Regions from separate parts of the Nonomuraea sp. NPDC050022 genome, predicted to be linked through region 1. Evidence: riboswitches for the same ligand, from Rfam matches in the RefSeq annotation. Region 1 holds a riboswitch; each other region holds the start of a gene.
What was found. Region 1 has a riboswitch for cyclic di-AMP ahead of ACIBO2_RS08000 (C40 family peptidase). Riboswitches for the same ligand answer to the same signal wherever they lie in the genome.
Positions count from the first base shown of each region.

Region 1 (3,873 bases):
CAGACCGGTTCCGTCGGCTCTGCTGCTGCGCAGGCTGGGCCGCGCGTAGATTACGAATCGGTTGTTAGGGTGAAAGCACACCCGCCACTTCTGTACCATTTCGCCCCAGATATATTCCCCTGGAGGCGACACTGTGAGGTTTGGCCGGGCGCCACTGGCCGCGGGACTCGCGATCGGGCTGCTGCTTTTCCCCACAAGCGAGGCACTGGCCGCGCCGAAGCCCACGATCAAACAGGCGAAAGCCAAGCTCAAGAAGCTGAACGACCAGGCCGACAAGGTCGTCGACCGCTACAACACGGCGACCGAGAAGTACAAGGCGGCCCAAGGCGAGTACGGAAAGCTGAACGCCAGCTACAAGCGCAAGCTTGAGACGGTCGCCACGCTGCGCGCCCAGGTCATCGACATGGCCGTCGACACCTACACGCGCGGCCCCGACTCCACCTCCTGGCCCACGATGATCGGCCAGCCGGATCCCACGGGCCTGCTGGGCAGCATGGCGCTCGCGGGGCAGCTCTCGGAGGAGAAGGTGGCGCGGCTGGCGGCCTTCGATCGCGAGAACCGCGGGCTCAAGGACGAACGCGACAAGGCCGAGGCGGCCCTGCGGGCGGCCGACAAGGAGCGCGACGGGGTCGAGAATGAGCGCTCGGAGGTCCGCAAGCTGATCGCGAAGCAGAAGAAGCTGCTGGACAAGCTCGGCGCCTACAAGACCGGTGACCCCAACAGCACCGGCATCAAGTACACCGGCTCGGCCTCCGGCAACGCGGCCGCGGTGCTCAGGTTCGCCTACGCGCAGGTGGGCAAGCCGTACGTGTTCGGCGGCACGGGACCGCGCGGCTGGGACTGCTCGGGCCTCACGCAGGCGTCGTGGCGCGCTGGGGGCGTGTCTCTGCCCCGGACCACGTGGCAGCAGTGGGCCTGGGGGTCGGCCCGCAAGGTGGATCTGAAGGACCTGCAGCCGGGCGACCTGATCTTCAGCTCGGGTCTTGGGCACGTCAGCATTTATGCGGGCAACGGGCAGATCGTGCACGCCCCCCAAACCGGCGACGTGGTCAAGGTGGTCACCCTCTCCTCCTACGGCGGCACCCTGGTCGGAGCTATCCGCCCGTAGGTTGTTCCGGAGGGAAAGCACTGATTTTCTGTACGGCAAGCACGGTGAGCCCCATGCGCCGTCCGTGGCTGGGCTCTGTCCAGGGACACGCTCCTCCGGTGGGGCGCGCTGGGCGCCGTGACGTGCGTCCTCTTGACCCGGTCCGTGGCTTCAGGTGGCCATGGACCGGATGGTCCGCCGATGGACGCTTGGCGGTCCACGCGGGGCTCCCCGGCTTGGTGGTCAACGAACTCGGCCCGGTGGCCAGCGGGCTTCGACCGGCTGTTCAGCGGGCTCCGGTCGCTTGTTCAGCGGAACCCGACCGGCCGTTCAACTGGCCCCGATTTGCTGGTCACCCGACCTCGGCGCGCAGGCCGATGCCGCTGGCGCCGGGTCGGCTGAACGCTGCTCGAACGCCTTCGGCGGGTGAGGACGATCATTGGTCTCGGCCCGTCGGCGATCCTCGCGTTGCCCACTTCCGCGCATTGGCCGGCACCATTCACTGCCTTGCGCGTTGTCGGCGGGACCAGTGTGACAAGAGTGACAAATGGGACCTGACAGATCACTGTGTCGTCAAGTGTGAGAAGGGTCACATTTGAATAACATAACCCGGCGCTCCAGCTGCGGTTGGGGACTTTACTGACACCTCTGAGTGATCCTGACAACCCCATGACGGCTTTGCCAGCTCGTTACTCAAGGGCGTAGCTTCTGGCGTCGCGGCGAACAAGCCATGGCGTCGCGACTCTCCATCGGGTCCCCGATGTGGACAGATAAGAAATCCGTTAGGTCACCGCCTTTCCACATTGTCATTACGTGGCGGTGGCCTGCCGAGTCCGTGCAGCCAGGAGGCACGGAGCCGGGGACCCAGCGATCCCGCCCCAGGGATCAGGGGTGAATCGGCGCGTATTGCGCCGTAGGGCGACTTCCAGGCCCGAATCCGTCAGCTAACCCGGTAGGCGTTCGTGGAAGCTCCAAGGAGAAATCCTGTCTACCTCCCCCAGTAACCCCCGTCTGTCCCGCATTGCCCTGAGTGGCGCAGCGCTCACGATGACCGTGACGGCCGGAGGTTTGGTCCTCCCTGCCCCGACAGCGCAGGCGGCGACAACGCGAGATGCGGCCGAAGTTTCCGGGACCAATACAGCGGCGAAAGCCGTCAGGTCCGTGAAGAAGGTCGCGCAACAGACAGCGGTCGCTCGGCAAAAGGTGAAGGCCCGTACGGCCGTCGCCGTGGCCAAGGACCAGATCGGTGACCCGTACAGTTACGGGGCCACAGGACCTGGTTCCTTCGACTGCTCCGGTCTCGTCCAGTACGCCTGGAAGAAGGCCGGCGTCAAGATCCCGCGCGTGACGAACAGCCAGTTCGCCCGCATCAAGAAGAAGGTCTCCTGGAAGAATCTGAAGCCAGGTGACCTGATGTTCTTCTATGGGCTCGGCCATGTGGGCATGTATGTCGGCAACGGCAAGATGGTCCATTCGCCGAGGACGGGTTCGACGGTGCGCGTCGAGAAGCTCAACAAATGGCGCAAGGCGTCGTTCGTGGGCGCGGTGCGTCCCGGCCTGTAAGTCCGGCCTGATCTGGCCTGCAAGACCGTCACGAAGGTCCCGTCCCAGCTGGGACGGGACCTTCGCGTGTTCCGGGCCTTTCCGCGACGACGTGCCGGCGCTTTCCGCGACGAGGAGCCGGGTCTCTCCGCGACGAGGAGCGGGGTCTCTCGACGACGACGTCCCGGGTCTCTGCGCGACGGCCGGTCCGCGGCGCGGGGCGACTACGATCGGGGAACGTGTCCGTGCAGGTGAGCCGCCGAGTCTTGGGGGTGGGGGTGCTGCTCCTGGCCCTCGCCTCGGCCAGCGCCGCCCCGCACCGGTCTCCGGGGACGGACGGCCCCTCGGCAGCGGTTCGCGACCTGTCGACCGGTGGGCCCGATCAGTCTGCGACGGATCGCGGCCGGCCGTCCGGTGGGCCCGATCGGCCCGCGACGGATCGCGATCTTCCCTTCGGCAGCCCCGATCAGTCCGCGACCGGCCACAACCCGGCGGCCGGTGATCGCGAGCTTCCGGCGGAGGCGCGGGGACTCTGGGGGGACGGCTCCGAGATCGTACGAGGTGTGCGTTCGGTCGTCGTCGGTCAGCGCGCGGCACCCGAGTCGCTTCGTGATCTGGCGCGCCGGGCCGATGCCGCCGGGTCGCGGGTCTCCGCCGTGCTCGGACGCCCCGTACAACCCGTGGTGCTCGTGCCCGGCTCGGCGGCCGAGGCTGCTCGGGTGGCCGGGGTGGGGAGTGTCGACGGGCTGGCGGCGGTGGCCGATGGCGGGAGAGTGGTCGTGGTGCCCGAGAACTTCGCCCGGCTGACCCCCACCGGGCGGGACATCGTGCTCACTCACGAGCTCACCCACGTCGCGGCCGGGACGAAGCGGTTGCCGGTGTGGCTCTATGAGGGGTTCGCCGACTACGTGGGCTACCAGGACGCGGGGTTGCCGGTCCGGGTGGCCGCCGCCGAGTTGGCCGCCGAGGTGCGGGCCGGGCACTTGCCGGGCGAATTGCCAGGGCCTGCGGCATTCGCACCATCCAGCCGGGAGCCCGCACGCCTGGCACGGGCCTACCAGGAGGCGTGGCTGGCGTGTCGCTTCATCGCCGCGCGGTTCGGTGAGGGAACTCTGGTGAGGCTCTACCGTGATGCCCAGACGGGTGGCATCGACCGAGGGCTCACCAGGCTCGGGCTCTCGGCAGGGACGCTGACGGCACGGTGGCGCGACTACGTGCGGGACCAGCTTGCGTAAGGGGAACGC
Region 1 is NZ_JBITKE010000002.1:322,757-326,629, reverse strand. Features, by position in the region: gene ACIBO2_RS08010 (NYN domain-containing protein) at 1-49, shown strand, start outside; gene ACIBO2_RS08005 (NlpC/P60 family protein) at 134-1,108, shown strand; cyclic di-AMP (ydaO/yuaA leader) riboswitch at 1,903-2,061, shown strand; gene ACIBO2_RS08000 (C40 family peptidase) at 2,135-2,650, shown strand; gene ACIBO2_RS07995 (hypothetical protein) at 2,869-3,864, shown strand.

Region 2 (3,873 bases), on a different contig from region 1:
CGACCTGGTGCCTTTCTTTCCCGCGCGCGAGCGGCTCGTGGCGGCCAGGATGACCGCGCTCGCCGGTTGCGGCCGTGCGCCGGAGGCGCTCTCGCAGTTCGAGACCGTACGCCGGCATCTCGTGGCCGAACTCGGCATCGACCCCAGCCCCGTACTCAGGAACCTCTACGAGGAGATTTTCCAAGGGCAGCTGGCCAGGGCCGATCCTTAACCGCTCGCATGGTCCGGCCATACCGCTGATTAAGCAGACGCTTCTAGCTTGCACACAGAGGTGCTTTCACCAGAGGCGCCTCTGGCCAAGGCGATCCGAATCGGGACTTGCTATGGATCTTGTTTTCGACGATCTGATCAACGATCGCGACACGCGGCTGATCGTCCTGCTGGCCAGGGGATACACGACGACAAGAATCGCCCGCGAGCTGCAACTCAGCAGATATACGGTGGCGGAGCGGATCAGCAAGCTCCTCGACCGATTCGCCTGCAGCAACCGGAGCCAGCTCGTGGCGTACTCCTATGCCCACAAGCTCCTGGACGTCGGCATCTGGCCACCGGGCGCCGCCGAGCCGCTTCCTTGAGGAACCCGGCTGCCCGTGTGATGGCTCACCGGGCCGGGGGAGTCGTGTCAGAACATGCCGTGTGGCACTTCCTGCGGTTCGGGGACCGGCTGAACCACGTCCCAGTGCTCGGCGATCAGGCCGTCTTCGATCCGCCAGAAGTCCGCGACCGCCAGCCCGCGCCCCCCTTCCCGAGGGATCAGGTGATAGTGCATCACCACGAGATCGCCTTCCGCGACGACCCGCTTGAGCTCCAGCCGGGAGCTGGCCAGCGGGGAGTCCCTGATGAAGTCGATGAAGGCGCGCCTGCCCGACGGGTTGCCCGGGCTGTGCTCGATGAAGTCCTCGCTCAGGAGCGTCTGGAGCACCTCGATGTTGCCCGCGGCGAACTCCGCGAAGCCGGCCATGATCAGTTCTTTGCTGCTCGTCATGGGAGAACGCTGACAGCGGCCGCCGGGTGGTGTCGATTACCTGGGATGTAATGGCGCAACCCGCGTAGGCTCATCGCCTTACCCCAGCTCCGATGCCCAAATGGTCAGTGATGAGCCTTGTGCCCGTAGGATGACCGGCTGGACCTGATCGCTGTCCAGCTGGGCAAGCGTCAGCCCCGTACGACATGAGAGGCACGGCACCATGGCGAACCGGGACGCCACCGCACTCGATGACCCGGTGGGCGCATCTCTGCGCGGTCACCACGCGCACCATGCCCGTCGGCTCGGCAGCGCGGCCACTTACCAGCCGGATGTCGCGACTTTCTCCGCGGTGTCCGCCGACCCGGATCCGCAGGAGTGGGCCGACCTCGCCCGGCTGCTCGGCCGAGGCGAGCTCGCCGACATGTTCAGCCGCGCATCGGTGCCACCACCGGGCTGGGAGCCGGTCTTCGTCCTCGAAGGCCGCCAGATGACCTGGTCCGGCGGCGGCCGCCGCCCTGCCGAGACCGGCACCGAGGTGGTCGAACTCGGCAGGGACAGTGTGCCCGAGATGCTCGACCTCGTCGCGCGGGCCAAGCCGGGGCCGTTCTGGCCGCGTACCCGCGAACTCGGCACCTATCTCGGCGTCCGCGACAACGGCACCCTGGTGGCGATGGCGGGTGAGCGACTCCGGCCACCGGGGTGGACCGAGATCAGCGCCGTCTGCACCGCCCCCGAGGCACGCGGGCGAGGCCATGCCGCCCGCCTGGTCAGTGCGCTCGTCGCGCGGATCGTGGCTCGTGACGAACGGCCCTTCATCCACGTAGCCGAGGCGAACACCGGCGCGATCGCCCTCTACGAGCGGCTCGGCTTCGAGACCCGCAAGCCCGTGACCTTCCGGGGGTTCCGCACGCCGTGACGGCTTCCGTCACTGAGCCGGGGCGCTACCGGACCTTGATCTGCAGGGACTCCGCCGTTGGCCGCAGGCCGGCGGTGAGCATGGTGGTCTTGCGTTGCTCGATGGAGAGCCGTACGCCCTTGGGGTCCGGCCGTACGGCGCCCGCGAAGGAGTCCCTGCGCCAGTCGGAGAGCTTCTCCTCCTTGACCACGTCTCCGGTGTGCGGCGCGTGCACCATGTATCCGGGCTTCGAGATCATCCCCACGTGCCCGAGTCCGTGGAAGAAGACCAGGTCACCTGGCTTGAGGTGGGCCCAGGAGATCTTCTTGGAGAACGCGGCGTACTGTTCCGTCGTGGTGCGCGGCAGCTCGATCCCGGCGTGTTTGTACGCCTTGAGCATGAGCCCGGAGCAGTCGTAGCCGCTGTCGCTGGTCCCGCCCCAGACGTACGGGATACCGCGCTTCTTCATGGCGAACTTGAGGGCGACCTTCCAGGCCGGAGTGGTCTGGCTCGTCTGCTGGACGGGCTTGCTCTCGGTGCCGGTAGAGGTGGTGGGGCCGACAGTGGTGGTGGGGCCGGTAGGGGTGGTGGGGTCGGCGTGAGCTGGAGCGGCCAGAGTGAGCCCGGCGACGGCGGTCGCCAGGCAGATGGCGAGGGGAGCCACTGCTGTGTCCTTCCATACGGCCTACCGGGTTAGCTGACGGGCTCGGGCCTGGAAGTGGCCCTACGGCAATGCCGATTCGCCCCAGAGGGAACTTGGGTCCCCGGCTCCACGCAGGTGAGTGGATTAGGCGGGACGAACACTAACAAAACGGTCAAAGACTTGTAAACTGTCTAAAATCGGGCGTCAACGGGACGGGGCATGACATGGCAGGTAATCGACACCACCCCGGCAGACCAGGTAGAACCGGCCACTATGCACATGGATCAGCCGATAGGGGAGCTGCTGCGGGACTGGCGGCGCCGGCGCGGCCTCACGCAGCTCGACCTGGCCCTCCAGGCCGAGGTGTCCGCGCGCCACGTCAGCTTCGTCGAGACCGGGCGGACGATCCCCAGCCGGTCCATGGTGCTGCGGCTGGCCGAGCAACTCGATGTGCCGCTGCGCGCGCGCAACCGGATGCTGCTCGCGGCCGGGTACGCGCCCATCTACCCCGAGCGCCCGCTTGACGACCCCGACCTGGGCAAGGCGCACGAGGCGCTCCAGCGGATCCTGCGCGGGCACGAGCCGTATCCGGCGATGGCCCTGGACCACCGGTGGAACCTGCTGCTGGCCAACGACGCCATGAACGTCTTCCTCGACGACGTGGACCCGGCCCTCCTGGAGTCGCCGGTGAACATGATGCGGCTCGGCCTGCATCCGGACGGGTTCGCGCCGCGCGTGCGGAACCTGGCGCAGGTCCGCGGGTTCCTGCTGCCCCGGCTTGCCAGGCAGGTCGCCCGTGCGGGGGACCCGGGGCTGAGCGCGCTCTACGAGGAGCTGCTGACCTATGGAGACGATGGCGAGGCGCCGTTGCCCGACCCCGCCGACATCGCGCTGCCCGTACGGATCACGCATCGGGGGGACGAGCTCTGCTTCTTCAGTACGATCACGACGTTCGGCGCGGCGTTCGACATCACGCTCGAAGGGGTCGCCGTCGAGGCGTACTTCCCCGCCGATGACGAGACCACACGGCTGGTCGGGAACCGCTGATGCTGCTGATTTGGCCAGTTCGGTACGGTTCGCGACACCCAGTTTCGCGTACACGTGGTGCGTCTTGACCGGACTGCGGCTCATGAAGAGCCGTTTGCCGCCGGGTGGCGTCAGTACGCGGCGGTGAACCTGACCCGGTGGTGCCTGGGCCGTTCCGCCTCGTCCAGCAGCACGACCGCGAGGTCCTCCATGGAGATCGCCGAGTTCCCCTCGGCATCCATGAGCAGCTCGTCGGCGCCCAGCCGGTAGACGCCGGTACGTTCGCCCGGCGCCAGCACCGCGGCCGGACTCAGGTAGGCCCAGTCCACGCCGGTCTCCGCG
Region 2 is NZ_JBITKE010000009.1:257,870-261,742, forward strand. Features, by position in the region: gene ACIBO2_RS36380 (BTAD domain-containing putative transcriptional regulator) at 1-211, shown strand, start outside; gene ACIBO2_RS36385 (LuxR C-terminal-related transcriptional regulator) at 324-575, shown strand; gene ACIBO2_RS36390 (nuclear transport factor 2 family protein) at 623-985, opposite strand; gene ACIBO2_RS36395 (GNAT family N-acetyltransferase) at 1,188-1,883, shown strand; gene ACIBO2_RS36400 (C40 family peptidase) at 1,909-2,526, opposite strand; cyclic di-AMP (ydaO/yuaA leader) riboswitch at 2,530-2,666, opposite strand; gene ACIBO2_RS36405 (helix-turn-helix domain-containing protein) at 2,725-3,552, shown strand; gene ACIBO2_RS36410 (NAD(P)H-binding protein) at 3,663-3,873, opposite strand, start outside.
Region 2: linked by a shared signal. The riboswitch ahead of ACIBO2_RS36400 (C40 family peptidase) and the one ahead of ACIBO2_RS08000 (C40 family peptidase) in region 1 are both predicted to bind cyclic di-AMP.

Region 3 (3,873 bases), on a different contig from region 1:
GCTGACACACAGGGCGGCGTGGGCGAACATCACCCTCGCGGGTCGATGACCAGCTCAAACGCCATCTTCAAGTGAGCGAATAGCTCATTAGATGCGATTCGTCCCATTTCTAGAACATCGAGATGTGCACGTGGTCGAAGTGGTTCTGGGTGATGCTGCCGCGGTCGGACATCGAGCTCCACCCCGAGCCCTGGTTGATGCGCTGCTTCCAGATCACGTACTTGACCCCGAGCTTGTCCTTGTTCTCCAGCGCCCAGGCCGCCACGCGGTCGCCGAGTGCCTGGTTGGCGGAGCTGGGCATGCTGCCACCGGTGCTCATCATGAAGTCGCACGCGCGCCCCAGCGGGTGCTCGCCGCCGCCGCCGTCCGCGCGGAAGCAGCCCACCTCGTACGGCAGCGCGAAGTCCTTCTGGATCAGCCCGCGGATCACCCGCATCCGGGCGGTGATGTTGTCGGTGCCTGAGGGCAGTTCGGGCGCCCAGCTGCCGTCCGAGCGGCGGCCGGGGCCGAACGGGATGAGGCCCTTCAGCTTCTTCTGGATGTCCTTGATGACGTCCTGCGCGTCGTCGCGCTGCTTGGCCACGTTGGCCGCGTCCTCGCGGATCTTCGCCTCGAGGGCGGTCGCCTGGTCCGCGGCCGCCTTCTTCTCGTCCCGGGCGGTGGCCACGCCCTGCACGACCGCCTGTTGCTCGGCCGCGAGGTGGTCCAGCAACGCCGCGCTGGAGGCATCGGTCGGCAGGGTGAGGTTCGGCAGCGCGCCGGTGCCGTTCTGGTACTGCAGGCGCGCGAGCTCGGTGACGCGTTTCTGAGCGGTGATGAGCTGGGCCTCCGCTGTGGCCAGCCGGTTCTTGGTCGTTTCCGAGTCCTGTTTGGCCTTGGCGAGTTCGACGCGCTTGAGATTGTAGGTCTCGATGAGCTTGTCGACCTTCTTGTCCAGCTGCTTCAGCTCCGCGCGGAGCTGGGCCTCGCTGGGCTTGGGGGCGGCAGCGGCGGGCGTGGCCGTGAAGGCGCCGAAGGCCATGGAAGCGGTGGTGATGAGAGCGATGGCGAGACTCGAGGGGGACGCAGCCGCCACGAAGGGTTTCCTCTCCCTATGCCGGCCGGGTTAGCTGACGGGTTCGGGCAGGGAGATGCCGCCTTACCACCTGAGTGGATTCACCCCAAGACGCGATGGGTCCCCGGCTCCCGGGCCACGCACCCGGGATTAGGCCAGCACCGACCGTTTAGGTCGGCGCTGAAAAGGGATATTAGTGGTAAAACCAAGGTCATGCGACTCCAAGCGGCAACCAATTAGAGATCTACCTGTGATTTAAGCATGCGTGCGGCTTCCTCCGGCAGGACATCGTTGACGAACGCGCCCATGGCCGACTCCGAGCCCGCCAGATACTTGAGTTTCCCGGGCGCCCGTCTGATGCTGAACAGCTCCAGGTGCAGATAGGCCAGGTCACGATCCTGCCGCACCGGCGCCTGGTGCCAGGCTGAGATGTACGGCATGGCGACGCCGAACAGCCCGTCGAGCGCCCGCAGTACGGAGGTGTAGAGCGGGGCGAAGGCGGCGCGTTCCTCCTCCGACAGCGCGGCCAGGTCCGGCACCTGCCGGTGCGGATACACGTGCACCTCGAACGGCCAGCGGGCGGCGGCGGGCACGAACGCCGTCCACAGCTCGTTGGCCGCCACCACGCGCACCCCGGCGGCCCGCTCGGCCGCCAGCACGTCGGCGAAGAGGTTGCCGCCCTGGTGCCGGGCGGCCGCGCCGAGCTGGAGTTTGGTCCGCGGGGTCACGTACGGGTAGGCGTAGATCTGCCCGTGCGGGTGCGGCAGCGTGATGCCGATCTCCTCGCCCCGGTTCTCGAAGCAGAACACCTGCTCGACACCCTCGATCGCGGACAGCTCGGCCGTACGGTCGGCCCACGCCTCCATGACCAGGCCCACCTGCTCGTCGGAGAGCCGCGAGAACGACGACGAATGCTCAGAGGTGAAGCACACCACCTCACACCGCCCCACGCCCGGCCGGACCTCACTCAGCCCCCCGACATCACCATAAGTCCCGAAATTTCCGGAAAACGAGGGGAAGCGGTTCTCGAACACCACCACGTCATAGTCGTACGCCGGGATCTCCGAAGCCCTCGTCTCGGACGACGGGCACAGCGGGCACTCGTTGGCCGGAGGCAGGAACGTACGCGTCTGGCGGTGCCCCGCCATCGCGATCCACTCCCCGGTGAGCGGGTCGTAGCGCAGCTCCGACGCCATCGGCCTGGGGTCGAGCGCCCGCCGGTCGATCGCGCTCCGGTCGGCGTCGTCGCGCCGGTCGAAGTAGATCAGCTCTCGGCCGTCGGCCAGGTGGGTGATGGTGCGTTTCACTGCGAGTCCTCCGCGATGATCAGTTCGCCGGCGCGTTCGCCCAGCTCCATGCGTGCTTCCTCGGGCAGTCCCGAGTCGCTGATGACCGCGTCGGCCTCGGTCAGATCGGCGATCGTGCTGATGCCGACCGTGTTCCACTTGGTGTGGTCGGCCGGGATGACCAGCCGGTGCGCCGCGTGCACCAGCTCCCTGTCGGTCTCCGACTCCAGCAGGTTGGGCGTGGTGAACCCGGCCCGCACGCTCATCCCGTGCACGCCGAGGAACAGCGTGTCCACATGCAGCCGCCGGATCGCGGCCACCGCGACCGGGCCGACGAGGGCGTCGGACGGCGTGCGTACGCCGCCGGTCAGCACGACCGTGCGGTCGGCGCGCGGGTTGCGGTGGAAGACGTCGGCCACCGGGATCGAATTGGTGATGACCGTGAGCTCGGGCACCGAGATGAGGTGGTGGGCCAGGGCCCAGGTGGTGGTCCCGGCCGACAGGGCGACCGCGGTGCCGGGCCGGACGAACTGGGCGGCGCGGCGCGCGATGGCCTCCTTCTCCTGCTGCTGGCGGGCGGACTTGGCGGTGAAGCCCGGCTCCTCGGTCGAGCCGGGCCCCAGCGCGGTCGCGCCGCCGTGCACCTTCTCCAGCAGCCCGCGCTCGGCGAGCGCTTCGAGGTCGCGGCGGACCGTCATGTCGGAGACGCCGAGCTCGCGAACGAGGTCGGCCACCCGAACGCCGCCGCTGCTGCGCACGCGTTCGAGAATCGCCTGCTGGCGCTGCTGTGCGAGCACGCCCCCGCTCCTTCCAACAGATTCCACCAAATTATGACACGACTTTGTTGGGGAATGTTAGGTCGTACGGGTTGTGCGGTAGACCACAGCGCGAGACGTTGGGAAACGGACCGATCACTGGAGGTACCCATGGCGAAGCGATCACGCAAGACCAAGGCGCGCAAGAAGAAGAAGGCCAACCACGGCAAGCGTCCGAACGCGAACTGACGGCGGGCCGGCCGCGGTGAGCTCCTTTCACCTCGGCCGGTGCGACGGCTCAGCCCGGGAGACCGTGCAGGGCCTCGTCGATGCGCTCCTGCGGGAGCGGGTAGTCCTCCATGCGCCCCGACAGGTAGCGGTCGTAGGCGGCCAGATCGAAGTGGCCGTGCCCGCACAGCGCGGTCAGGATCACCTTCTCCTCGCCGCTCTCCCTGCACCGCAGCGCCTCGGCGATGGTCTCGGCCAGCGCGTGCGTCGGCTCGGGCGCCGGGACGATGCCCTCGGTACGGGCGAAGCGCACACCGGCCTCGAAGCACTCGGTCTGTGACTTGGTCACCGCCTCGAACAGGCCCAGTTCGTACATGTGCGACAGCAACGGCGACATACCGTGATAACGCAGCCCGCCCGCGTGGATCGGATCGGGCACGAACCCGTGACCCAGCGTGTGCATCTTGAGCAGCGGCGTGAAGCCCGCCGCGTCGCCGAAGTCGTAGGCGTAGACGCCCCGCGTGAACGACGGGCACGCCTCGGGCTCGAC
Region 3 is NZ_JBITKE010000003.1:26,354-30,226, reverse strand. Features, by position in the region: gene ACIBO2_RS11625 (hypothetical protein) at 110-1,075, opposite strand; cyclic di-AMP (ydaO/yuaA leader) riboswitch at 1,081-1,221, opposite strand; gene galT (galactose-1-phosphate uridylyltransferase) at 1,291-2,361, opposite strand; gene ACIBO2_RS11615 (DeoR/GlpR family DNA-binding transcription regulator) at 2,358-3,137, opposite strand; gene ACIBO2_RS11610 (50S ribosomal protein bL37) at 3,267-3,344, shown strand; gene ACIBO2_RS11605 (TrpB-like pyridoxal phosphate-dependent enzyme) at 3,394-3,873, opposite strand, start outside.
Region 3: linked by a shared signal. The riboswitch ahead of ACIBO2_RS11625 (hypothetical protein) and the one ahead of ACIBO2_RS08000 (C40 family peptidase) in region 1 are both predicted to bind cyclic di-AMP.